Regions from separate parts of the Pantoea sp. X-Soil-TKNS-1211 genome, predicted to be linked through region 1. Evidence: predicted binding sites of a transcription regulator. Region 1 holds the regulator's gene; each other region holds the start of a gene.
What was found. The regulator sigma-54, encoded in region 1, starts transcription at its own class of promoters, with help from an activator protein. The targets are predictions, from matches to a motif close to GTTGGCACANNTTTCGCTNT.
Positions count from the first base shown of each region.

Region 2: a site for sigma-54 is predicted at 2,133-2,152, ahead of AC6I8W_RS04210 (gamma-glutamyltransferase family protein). Genes of this name have one in related genera too.
Region 3: a site for sigma-54 is predicted at 1,921-1,940, ahead of AC6I8W_RS18660 (gamma carbonic anhydrase family protein). Genes of this name have one in related genera too.

Region 1 is NZ_AP035953.1:555,276-559,399, reverse strand. Features, by position in the region: gene lptB (LPS export ABC transporter ATP-binding protein) at 1-672, shown strand, start outside; gene rpoN (RNA polymerase factor sigma-54) at 721-2,154, shown strand; gene hpf (ribosome hibernation promoting factor) at 2,176-2,463, shown strand; gene ptsN (PTS IIA-like nitrogen regulatory protein PtsN) at 2,636-3,118, shown strand; gene rapZ (RNase adapter RapZ) at 3,171-4,025, shown strand; gene npr (PTS phosphocarrier protein NPr) at 4,022-4,124, shown strand, end outside.
Region 2 is NZ_AP035953.1:940,493-944,616, reverse strand. Features, by position in the region: gene AC6I8W_RS04230 (amino acid ABC transporter permease) at 1-234, opposite strand, end outside; gene AC6I8W_RS04225 (transporter substrate-binding domain-containing protein) at 247-1,032, opposite strand; gene AC6I8W_RS04220 (hypothetical protein) at 1,073-1,228, shown strand; gene hpxU (MurR/RpiR family transcriptional regulator HpxU) at 1,225-2,064, opposite strand; gene AC6I8W_RS04210 (gamma-glutamyltransferase family protein) at 2,185-3,771, shown strand; gene hpxX (oxalurate catabolism protein HpxX) at 3,781-3,966, shown strand; gene AC6I8W_RS04200 (AtzE family amidohydrolase) at 3,963-4,124, shown strand, end outside.
Region 3 is NZ_AP035953.1:3,967,063-3,971,186, reverse strand. Features, by position in the region: gene tsaC (L-threonylcarbamoyladenylate synthase type 1 TsaC) at 1-48, shown strand, start outside; gene aroE (shikimate dehydrogenase) at 52-870, shown strand; gene AC6I8W_RS18665 (DUF1488 family protein) at 867-1,115, shown strand; gene AC6I8W_RS18660 (gamma carbonic anhydrase family protein) at 1,091-1,645, opposite strand; rRNA gene AC6I8W_RS18655 (16S ribosomal RNA) at 2,111-3,652, shown strand; tRNA gene AC6I8W_RS18650 (tRNA-Glu) at 3,737-3,812, shown strand; rRNA gene AC6I8W_RS18645 (23S ribosomal RNA) at 4,026-4,124, shown strand, end outside.

The DNA of each region.
Region 1 (4,124 bases):
GTAGAAGACGTTAGCCTGCAAGTTAAATCCGGCGAAATCGTCGGTTTGCTTGGCCCCAACGGGGCCGGTAAAACGACCACCTTCTACATGGTGGTCGGTATCGTGCCACGCGATGCCGGTCGTATTGTGATTGATGATGAAGACATCAGCATTCTGCCGCTGCATGCACGTGCACGTCGCGGCATCGGCTATCTGCCGCAGGAAGCGTCAATTTTCCGTCGCCTTAGCGTTTACGACAACCTGATGGCGGTGTTGCAGATCCGTGACGATCTCACCGAAGAACAACGCCAGGATCGTGCCAACGAACTCATGGAAGAGTTCCACATTGAACACCTGCGTGACAGCATGGGTCAGGCACTTTCCGGCGGTGAACGCCGTCGTGTCGAGATTGCCCGCGCGCTGGCCGCCAATCCTAAATTCATCCTGCTGGATGAGCCTTTTGCCGGAGTTGACCCCATTTCCGTTATTGATATCAAGAAGATCATTGAACATTTGCGCGATAGCGGGTTGGGTGTGCTGATTACCGACCACAACGTACGCGAAACCCTTGCCGTCTGTGAACGCGCTTACATCGTCAGTCAGGGGCATTTGATTGCCCACGGCACTCCCGATGAAATACTTGCAGATGAGCAGGTTAAGCGTGTTTATTTGGGCGAAGAGTTCAGACTCTGATAAGGTGTCGTAACCTCCGACGTTTGCTTAGGAAACTCAATCCGGATTATGAAGCAAGGTTTGCAACTCAGGCTCAGCCAACAGCTGGCGATGACACCCCAGTTGCAGCAAGCAATCCGCTTGCTGCAACTCTCTACGCTTGAACTCCAGCAGGAATTACAATTGGCGCTGGAAAGCAACCCATTGCTTGAACAATCAGAAGTACACGAGGAAGTAGACGCTCGCGAATATCAGGAAAATGAGGCACTCGATACTCGCGAGGCGCTGGAACAAAAAGAGATGCCGGAAGAGCTGCCGCTCGATGCAACCTGGGATGAAATCTACACCGCCGGAACGCCTTCTGGTACCGGAACAGATTACCAGGATGATGAACTACCGGTTTATCAGGGTGAAACCACCCAGTCGTTGCAGGATTACCTGATGTGGCAGGTTGAGCTGACGCCGTTCACTGATACCGATCGCGCCATTGCAACCTCAATTGTTGATGCTATCGACGACACCGGTTATCTCACGGTGACGATCCAGGATATTTGTGACAGCATCGGTGATGAAGAACTCACGCTGGAAGAAGTAGAAGCGGTTTTAAAACGCGTGCAGCGTTTCGATCCGGTTGGCGTTGGCGCGCGTGACCTGCGTGACTGCCTGCTGGTGCAGCTTTCTCAATATGCCACCGATACGCCAATGCTGGCGGAAGCGCGTTTAATCGTTAGCGAGCATCTTGATCTGTTAGCCAATCACGATTTCCGCAGCCTGATGCGTATGACGCGCCTGAAAGAAGATGTACTGAAAGAGGCGATGGTGCTGATTCAATCGCTTGATCCGCGTCCGGGTCAATCGGTCAACACCAGCGAACCTGAGTACGTCATCCCGGATGTACTGGTGCGAAAAATCGGCACACGTTGGACGGTAGAACTGAATGCCGACAGCGTGCCACGTCTCAAGATTAATCAGCACTATGCTGCAATGGGCGGCGCTGCACGTAATGATAGCGACAGCCAGTTTATCCGCAGCAATTTACAGGAAGCCAAATGGCTGATTAAGAGCCTGGAGAGCCGTAACGACACGCTGCTGAAAGTGACACGCTGTATTGTCGAGCAGCAGCAGGCGTTTTTTGAACAGGGCGAGGAGTTCATGCGTCCCATGGTGCTGGCGGACATCGCTCAGGCTGTGGATATGCATGAATCCACGATTTCCCGTGTGACTACGCAAAAGTATCTACATAGCCCGCGTGGCATCTTTGAACTGAAATATTTTTTCTCCAGTCATGTGAATACCGAAGGTGGCGGCGAAGCCTCATCGACGGCGATTCGTGCGTTGGTGAAAAAATTGATCTCTGCGGAAAATCCCGCAAAACCCTTGAGCGACAGCAAACTGACCTCCATGTTATCTGAACAGGGCATCATGGTGGCCCGCCGTACGGTTGCTAAGTATCGCGAGTCTTTGTCCATCCCGCCCTCGAATCAGCGTAAGCAGCTGGTTTGAATGTATTGAGAAGGAAGACCTATGCAAATAAACCTTACCGGACTGAATGTAGAGATTACCGAACCGCTGCGCGAATTTGTAAATAGTAAATTTGCCAAACTGGAACACTATTTTGATCGGATTAATCAGGTCTATATTGTTCTGAAAGTGGAAAAGGTAACGCAGATTGCTGATGCAACACTGCATGTGAACGGCGGTGAATTGCACGCGACATCGGAAGCGGAAGACATGTACGCGGCCATTGACGGATTGATCGACAAGCTTTCCCGTCAGTTGACCAAACATAAAGACAAACTGAAAAAACACTAACCTTCACGCTTGCAGAGTGCTGACCGGTTCGGCACTTAGAGCACAGAATGGGGCGGGCTAACCGCCCCGTTTTGTCATCTGCGCAAGCGCCAACAGGATAACTGTATTTTTCCCGCTATCGGGGTAAAGTGAGTGATCCTCGCGGCTATGTGAACTCGCAAGTGAAACGATGATGAACAACGATCTGACACTGGAATTGAGCTCGGTCCTCACGCTGGACTGCACCCGCAGCGGCGTACACTGCCAGAGTAAAAAACGTGCGCTGGAAATAATCAGCGAGCTGGCAGCGAAACAGCTCAATCTGCCTCACCAGACGCTTTTCGAAGCGATCCTCACCCGTGAACGCATGGGCAGTACCGGTATTGGCAATGGTATTGCCATTCCACATGGCAAACTGGAGGAGGATACACTGCGCGCCGTTGGCGTGTTCATTAGCCTCGATCAGCCCATCGCCTTTGATGCGGTAGACAACCAGCCAGTGGATCTGCTGTTTGCGCTACTGGTGCCCGCAGACCAGTGTAAAACCCATCTGCATACACTATCGCTGGTGGCAAAACGCCTGGCAGATAAAACCGTTTGTCGTCGTCTACGCGCTGCGCAGAGCGATGAAGAACTCTATGCCATTATCACAGAAGCGCAGGAAGACCACCTTTAAGCGACAGCTACTTTTACCGGCCAGAGTGCCGGTTTAAAACGGGAGAAATGTGATGGTGCTGATGATCGTTAGCGGTCGGTCAGGCTCAGGAAAATCAGTCGCGTTGCGTGCGCTCGAGGACATGGGGTTTTACTGTGTCGATAACCTGCCAGTGGTGTTGTTACCAGAATTGGCCAATACCTTAAGCGAACGCAACATCTCTGCCGCCGTCAGTATCGACGTGCGTAATATGCCGGAATCGCCGGAGGTTTTCGAAACCGCGCTTAATAATCTGCCGGATTCTTTTTCGCCACAGCTGCTGTTTCTCGACGCTGACCGTAACACGCTAATCCGTCGCTACAGCGATACACGCCGCTTGCATCCGCTCTCCAGTAAAAATTTGTCACTGGAAAGCGCCATTGATGAGGAGAGCGACCTGCTCGAACCCTTGCGTTCGCGGGCTGATCTGATCATCGATACTTCTGAGATGTCGGTACACGAATTGGCGGAAATGCTGCGTACCCGCTTGCTGGGTAAACGCGAACGTGAGCTGACAATGGTGTTTGAATCCTTTGGCTTCAAGCATGGTATTCCGATTGATGCCGATTATGTGTTTGACGTGCGTTTTCTGCCTAACCCGCACTGGGATCCCAAACTGCGCCCGATGACCGGTCTCGACCGTCCGGTGGCCGCGTTTCTCGATCGGCATACCGAAGTGCATAACTTTATCTACCAGACGCGCAGCTACCTTGAATTGTGGCTACCGATGCTGGAAACCAACAATCGCAGCTATCTCACCGTCGCAATCGGTTGTACCGGTGGTAAGCATCGTTCGGTGTATATCGCCGAACAGCTGGCCGACTATTTCCGCTCACGTGGTAAAAATGTGCAGTCCCGCCATCGCACCCTGGAAAAACGCAAATCATGACCGTGAAGCAAACCGTTGAGATTCGTAACAAGCTGGGTATGCATGCGCGCCCGGCGATGAAGCTGTTTGAACTGGTGCAGAGTTTTAACGCAGAAGTGT
Region 2 (4,124 bases), 390 kb from region 1:
AAAGACGATAAAGAACAGCTGCACCACAAAAGGCGTGTTACGAATCAGCTCGACGTAAATGCCCCAGATGCGACCCGCCAGGCTGGGTTTGCCGCTGCGCAGCGCTGCGCCGAGAATCCCCAGCGCCACGCCACCCACGGTAGCCAGCACCGTCAGTTGGATGGTGACCCACAGCCCTGCCAGCAGCTCCGGCCAGTGCGGCCAGAGTTCAGCAAAGTTAAGTTGCCCAATCATTGGCCGTCCTTCTTATGCGCCGAGGTTGGCCGGCAGTGGTGCTTTCAGCCACTCTTCGGACAGCTTGTTCAGGGTGCCATCTTTAATGCCCTGCTCAATCAGCGCATTCACTTTATCTTTCAGCGCTGGCTCGTCCTTCTTCAGACCGATAAAGCACGGGGAATCTTTCAGCATAAACTGCGGCACCGGTGCTTTAGCCGGGTTTTGACGGGCAATCGCGGCCACTACCAGGTTGCCGGTCGCAATAAACTGCACCTGACCAGAAAGATAAGCAGATAGCGTGGTGTTGTTATCTTCGTAACGTTTCACCTCGGCATCTTTCGGTGCCACGCCGGTCAGTACCATGTCTTCCACCGCACCACGGGTTACGCCGATGGATTTGCCGCTCAGCGCTGCCGCATCTTTGATTTCTTCGCCTTTCGGACCAAATACGCCCAGGAAGAACGGGGCGTACGCGCGGCTGAAGTCGATCACTTTTTCACGTTCGGCGTTTTTCCCCATGCTGGAGATCACCAGATCGACTTTGTCGGTTTGCAGGTAAGGCACGCGGTTGGCGCTGGAAACCGGCACCAGCTGCAACTTCAGTTTCATCTCTTTAGCGAGGTACTTCGCCATGTCGATGTCGTAGCCTTGTGGCTGTAAATCGGTGCCGACAGAACCGAACGGCGGGAAGTCCTGCGGCACGGCGATGCGGATTACGCCGCGTTTCTGGATGTCCTGCAACTGATCGGCCATCGCGCTACCAACCTGCGCCATCATCAGCGCAGCGCCCGCTACCGCCATTAAAACTTTTTTCATTATGCACCCCGGTGAGTTTACGTGAAACAAAAGATTCTTTATGAATCGTTCTGCAACTAATGTGCCAACCGAAACGAAAAGAACACTTCCACGTAAAATCAGGGTTTCAGCATTATCAGGTGGAAAAAAACGGGCGAGTGACCCGGAGGTTTCAGCGATCAAAAAAGGTGCAAAGCACCAAAAAGGTGCCCTTTAACGGTGTTCCAGCTCATCCAGATGCTGGTAAAGGTCGGCAATGTGGTGAATACGCTGACGTCCCTGCGACAACATTTCATGTAGCAACGCATTCGCCAGCAGGTTAATCAGGCTCATGGCGGAGGCGTAACTATCGAAGGCGGAGACGCTGTCGAGCGGTGCGCACAACTGCCAGCGCGCCAGGGTAATGATGCCCTGTGCCTGGGGTTCGCACAGCGCCAACACCGGGATGTTATTCTGTTGTAACTGCTGCATCAGTGGACGAATGATGCGCGGACGACGGCGAAACGCCATCACCACCACCACATCCTCAGGGGTGATATCCACCAGCTCCTCACCCAGCGTTTGGCCCGGCTGCGGCAGCACATGCACCTGGGGACGGGCCTGCATCAACTGCTGACGCAGGTGCAGCGCCACCGGATAGGCGTTACGCATCCCAATGATAAACAAGCGTTTTGCCTGTGCCAGCGCCTGAATCACTTCGCCAAATTGCTGCGGATCGATGCTGTTGACCCACTGCGTCAGGTTAGCCATCTCCTGCTTGTAGTGACGCGACAGCAGCGTATTGCCCTGCACCGCATCACGGTTATCCGTCAGCGGCATGCCGCTCTGGCGCAGCGTACGCAGCTCATCGCGCATGTCTTTATATTTTTCGTAACCCAGGCGCTTAAACAGCCGGCTCACCGTGGCTTTTGATACGCCGCTCAGCCGCGCCAGCTCGGCGCTGTTGTAGCTGATCAGGTCATCAAAATGGTCAAAGACAAAATCGGCAATGCGCTGCTCCTGCGGCGACAGTTGCGGATAGTGACTGCGGAGGCGTTCATCTAGCTGTTTCATCATTCGTCCTGTAACTTTCGTTTCATCACAAGCTAGCATAAATCGATCCACAATGGTGTCCGACCAAAACTGGAACAGCTCTTGCTATAACTTTGCCATGTACCCAAAAATGAGTTCACTATGATACAGAGCAATATGGCCCCATTAGGTATGGCCGTGACCCCTCATCATCTCGCCAGCGAAAGTGCGTTAGCCGTCCTGCGCGAAGGGGGTAACGCCATCGAAGCTATGGTGGCCGCTGCGGCCACTATCGCCGTGGTTTACCCGCATATGAATGGCTTAGGCGGTGATGGCTTCTGGCTGATCGTCCCACCGGGCGGCGATCCGATCGCCATTGATGCCAGTGGTGCTGCTGGCTCGCTGGCGCATTTTGATTTCTATCACGGCGCAACGAAAATTCCACACCGTGGCCCCAAAGCTGCCCTGACCGTGGCAGGTACCGTCAGCGGTTGGCAGGAGGCACTGGCCTTCTCCGCTGAGTTGGGCAACCCGGCGTTGCCGGTTGCGCGCCTGCTGCGTGATGCCATCCGCTATGCTGCCGATGGCATTCCCGTCACCGCTTCGCAGGCGGCAGCTACCGCCGCGAAACGTGATGAATTGCAGGATCAGCCCGGCTTTGCCGCCAACTTCCTGCCGGATGGCGAAGTACCTGCCGCAGGCAGCCGTTTCACCCAACCGGCGCTGGCGAATACCCTCAGCCTGTTATGCGAGCAGGGTTTAGACAGTTTTTATCGTGGCGAGCTGGCGCACCATCTGGCACGTGAAATGTCCGCGCTGGGCATGCCAATCACGCTGGAAGATCTGCAACGCCAGCAGGCACGCCGTTGCACCCCATTGCATCTGGCGCACAGCGAAGGCGATATCTGGAACATGACACCACCCACTCAGGGGTTGGTATCGCTGGCGATTCTGGGCATGACCGACTGCCTCAACATGGCGGAAGCGGATGAAGCCCAGACCGTGCACCGCATCGTCGAAGCCACCAAGCAAGCCTTTGGCCTGCGCGATCAACATATTACAGATCCACGCCATATCGACATTGATGTGCAAAGCCTGCTGGATGCCGATCATCTGGCGGGGCTCGCCGCACAGATTGATGATGCCGCCGCCGCCCCCTGGGGCACTGGCAAAGGTCCGGGTGATACCGTGTGGATGGGGGTGATGGACAGCAGCGGGCTGGCAGTCTCCTTTATCCAGAGTATCTATCACGAATTCGGCAGCGGCGTGGTGCTGCCGGGCACCGGCATTACCTGGCAGAACCGTGGTGCGGCGTTCAGTTTACAGCCAGGCCATTTGCTGGCACTGGCACCGGGCAAACAGCCCTTCCACACCCTTAATCCGGCGGCGGCACGATTGAAAGATGGTCGCACCATGGTGTACGGCTCGATGGGGGGCGACGGCCAGCCGCAGACACAAGCAGCGATTTTTACCCGTCATGTCATTCAGGGACTGCCGCTGCAACAAGCGGTGAGTGCACCACGTTGGCTGCTGGGGCGCACCTGGGGACAATCCTCCGATTCCCTCAAGCTGGAAGCACGTTTCGCCCCGGAAACAGTGCAGCAACTGCGCGATCTCGGCCATGAGGTAGAGTTGTTACCCGATTTTAGCGAGGTGGTAGGTCACGCAGGTGCCATCGTCCGCCATAACAACGGTATGTTTGAAGGCGCATTCGATCCACGCAGCAACGGTAGCGCCGCTGGTTTCTAAGGAGAAAAGATGAGTACACAACCGGACTGGGCCGCCTATATCGCCCAGATGGAACAGATTCTGGCGCTGGAGCTGGATGAGGCGCGCCGCGCCGAACTGTTAACCCAATTTAACCGTATTGCCGCCATGGCCGAACCGCTGATGGCCTTTCCGCTCGACGATCGTATGGAAGTGGCGGGAGTGTATAAGCTATGAAACTTTCCGCCCTCTCGATCAACGCGCTGCAACAGGCGCTGAACAACGGTGATATCAGCGCACGCGACATTGCCGAACAGACGTTGACCGCGATTGAACAACACAATCCAGCGCTGAATGCCTGGACCGAAGTCACCGGTCAGCGCATGTTGAAAGAA
Region 3 (4,124 bases), 940 kb from region 1:
TCAGAAATCCGCGATGTTATCAGCGGCGAACTTATCCGTCAGGGCTAATTTATGGACAACTTTGCCGTTTTTGGTAATCCGATCGCGCACAGCAAATCGCCTTTTATCCATCGTCTGTTTGCGGAGCAAACCGGTATCGACCATCGCTATGGTCGGGTGTGTGCGCCATTAGATGGGTTCCCGCATGCCATCAGCGAGTTCTTTGCGTCGGGCGGAAAGGGGGCCAACGTGACGTTGCCCTTCAAAGAACAGGCGTGGGAGTTTGCTGATGAACTCAGTGAACGTGCTGCGCTTTCCGGGGCGGTCAATACATTGAAGAAAGATGCACAGGGTCAGATTATTGGTGATAACACCGATGGTATTGGCTTACTGAGCGATCTCGAGCGGTTGCAGATGATCCGTCCTGGCGATCGTGTCTTGCTGGTGGGAGCGGGGGGCGCGGCGCGCGGCGTGATCTTACCTTTGCTTTCATTAGGATGTTCACTCACGGTTGCGAATAGAACGGTCGAAAAGGCAGAGTTGTTGGCAGAGATCTTCCGCCACAGTGGTGCCATCAATGCCTGTGGTTTCGACGCGTTGGCTGGTCAGTCATTTGATCTGATTGTTAACGCCACCTCCAGCGGAGTGGATGGAAAAGTGCCACCTTTACCGGTTTCATTGATTTCTCACCATACCCGTTGCTATGACATGTTCTATCAACAGGGTCTGACGCCATTTTTGCTTTGGTGCCAGCAACAGGGCGCGCGGCAACTCGCCGATGGATTAGGTATGCTGGTAGGGCAGGCGGCACATGCTTTCCAGTTATGGCATGGTGTGATGCCAGAGATCACGCCTGTCATTGCGCAGTTAAAAGCAGCGATGCAGTCGTGAATCAGGCTATCCAGTTCCCGGATCGTGAAGAGTGGGATCAGCATCGTCAGGTGGTATGTTTCCCGGCACAGGTCAACGGTATGGGGCTGATGTGTGCGATCTCTTCAGATGAACTGCATGACAGATTCGGGGAGGGGGAAGCGATGGCGCTATTTAGCGCCAATCGCTGGGATCTGGAAGATGAAGCCGAACAACTTATCCTCAATGACGAGGTTGATAATCAAGGCTGGGTCTGGCTCTCCTGAGCGAGATAATCATTTTTCCAACCAACATAGTTGTTTGCCGAGTAACGGAGTGCCTTGATCTCTGCTTCGTTGAGTGGGCGAATTTGCTTCACCGGGCTACCTAGATAAAGGTAGCCGCTTTCCAGCCGTTTCCCTGGGGGGACCAGGCTGCCTGCACCAATCATCACGTCTTCTTCTACTATTACGCCGTCCAGCAGAATCGATCCCATGCCAACCAAAACACGATCGCCGATAGTACAGCCATGCAGCATGGCTTTGTGACCGACGGTAACGTCTTCACCAATTACCAGTGGATAGCCCGCAGGATTGCTGGCTGATTTATGCGTGACATGAAGTACGCTGCCATCCTGAATGTTGGTGCGCGCGCCAATGACCACCTGATTCACATCACCACGAATAGCGACCAGTGGCCAGATACTGACATCGTCTCCCATGATGACATCGCCGACCACAACACTGCTTTTATCGATCATTACCCGATCGCCAGTTTGTGGGTAGCTGCTTTTATAGGGACGTAAGGCTGTTGACATGATCTTTCTCCTTTTACTCATTTATCCCTAGCCTGAGCGCGATTAGAGCGACAGACAAGCTGATTTTTGAGCGGATCGTTCGTGATCTCGGCAGAAAGGATGAAAACTCGCCAGTCGAATAAAAAGATCGAAAAAAGGGGTTGTGCAAAAAATTCGGATCCCTATAATGCGCCTCCACTGACACGGCAAAGCGGCAACGCAGACGGTCAGCGAGGGACGAAGTGATTCATCCCGCCAGAGAAAAATCTCGAAAAAGAGATTGACTCTGAAGGAGGAAAGCGTAATATACGCCACCTCGCGACAGACGGTTAACCCGCTGTTCGCACTGCTCTTTAACAATTTATCAGACAATCTGTGTGGGCACTCGCAGGATTGATATCAAAAGTCTACGGACTTAAAAAATATCAAGTCTCAAGAGTGAACACGTAATTCATTACGAAGTTTAATTCTTTGAGCATCAAACTTAAATTGAAGAGTTTGATCATGGCTCAGATTGAACGCTGGCGGCAGGCCTAACACATGCAAGTCGAACGGTAGCACAGAGGAGCTTGCTCCTCGGGTGACGAGTGGCGGACGGGTGAGTAATGTCTGGGGATCTGCCCGATGGAGGGGGATAACTACTGGAAACGGTAGCTAATACCGCATAACGTCGCAAGACCAAAGTGGGGGACCTTCGGGCCTCACACCATCGGATGAACCCAGATGGGATTAGCTAGTAGGTGGGGTAATGGCTCACCTAGGCGACGATCCCTAGCTGGTCTGAGAGGATGACCAGCCACACTGGAACTGAGACACGGTCCAGACTCCTACGGGAGGCAGCAGTGGGGAATATTGCACAATGGGCGCAAGCCTGATGCAGCCATGCCGCGTGTATGAAGAAGGCCTTCGGGTTGTAAAGTACTTTCAGCGGGGAGGAAGGTGTTGGAGTTAATAGCTTCAGCAATTGACGTTACCCGCAGAAGAAGCACCGGCTAACTCCGTGCCAGCAGCCGCGGTAATACGGAGGGTGCAAGCGTTAATCGGAATTACTGGGCGTAAAGCGCACGCAGGCGGTCTGTCAAGTCGGATGTGAAATCCCCGGGCTTAACCTGGGAACTGCATTCGAAACTGGCAGGCTGGAGTCTTGTAGAGGGGGGTAGAATTCCAGGTGTAGCGGTGAAATGCGTAGAGATCTGGAGGAATACCGGTGGCGAAGGCGGCCCCCTGGACAAAGACTGACGCTCAGGTGCGAAAGCGTGGGGAGCAAACAGGATTAGATACCCTGGTAGTCCACGCTGTAAACGATGTCGACTTGGAGGTTGTGCCCTTGAGGCGTGGCTTCCGGAGCTAACGCGTTAAGTCGACCGCCTGGGGAGTACGGCCGCAAGGTTAAAACTCAAATGAATTGACGGGGGCCCGCACAAGCGGTGGAGCATGTGGTTTAATTCGATGCAACGCGAAGAACCTTACCTGGCCTTGACATCCAGAGAACTTAGCAGAGATGCTTTGGTGCCTTCGGGAACTCTGAGACAGGTGCTGCATGGCTGTCGTCAGCTCGTGTTGTGAAATGTTGGGTTAAGTCCCGCAACGAGCGCAACCCTTATCCTTTGTTGCCAGCGATTCGGTCGGGAACTCAAAGGAGACTGCCGGTGATAAACCGGAGGAAGGTGGGGATGACGTCAAGTCATCATGGCCCTTACGGCCAGGGCTACACACGTGCTACAATGGCGCATACAAAGAGAAGCGATCTCGCGAGAGCAAGCGGACCTCATAAAGTGCGTCGTAGTCCGGATTGGAGTCTGCAACTCGACTCCATGAAGTCGGAATCGCTAGTAATCGTAGATCAGAATGCTACGGTGAATACGTTCCCGGGCCTTGTACACACCGCCCGTCACACCATGGGAGTGGGTTGCAAAAGAAGTAGGTAGCTTAACCTTCGGGAGGGCGCTTACCACTTTGTGATTCATGACTGGGGTGAAGTCGTAACAAGGTAACCGTAGGGGAACCTGCGGTTGGATCACCTCCTTACCTGAAGATACCTTCCTTCGAAGTGCTCACACAGATTGTCTGATAAAAGTCATGAGCAAGCCGTCTTGACGACGACACCCCTGTGTCCCCTTCGTCTAGAGGCCCAGGACACCGCCCTTTCACGGCGGTAACAGGGGTTCGAATCCCCTAGGGGACGCCACTTGCTGGTAATGAGTGAAAGGCGTTACCCACAATACTTCAGAGTATGCTGATTCAGCATGCTGCGAAGTATTTGCTCTTTAACAATCCGGAACAAGCTGAAAATTTGAAACGACACGTTGTTTCATTTCTCCGTAATAAGAAATGAAAGCGATGTGTTCGAGTCTCTCAAATGCTTGCAGTCTGCATGCGTGAAAACGCCTGTGGGTTGTGAGGTTAAGCGACTAAGCGTACACGGTGGATGCCCTGGCAGTCAGAGGCGATGAAGGACGTGCTAATCTGCGTAAAGCGTCGGTAAGGTGATATGAACCGC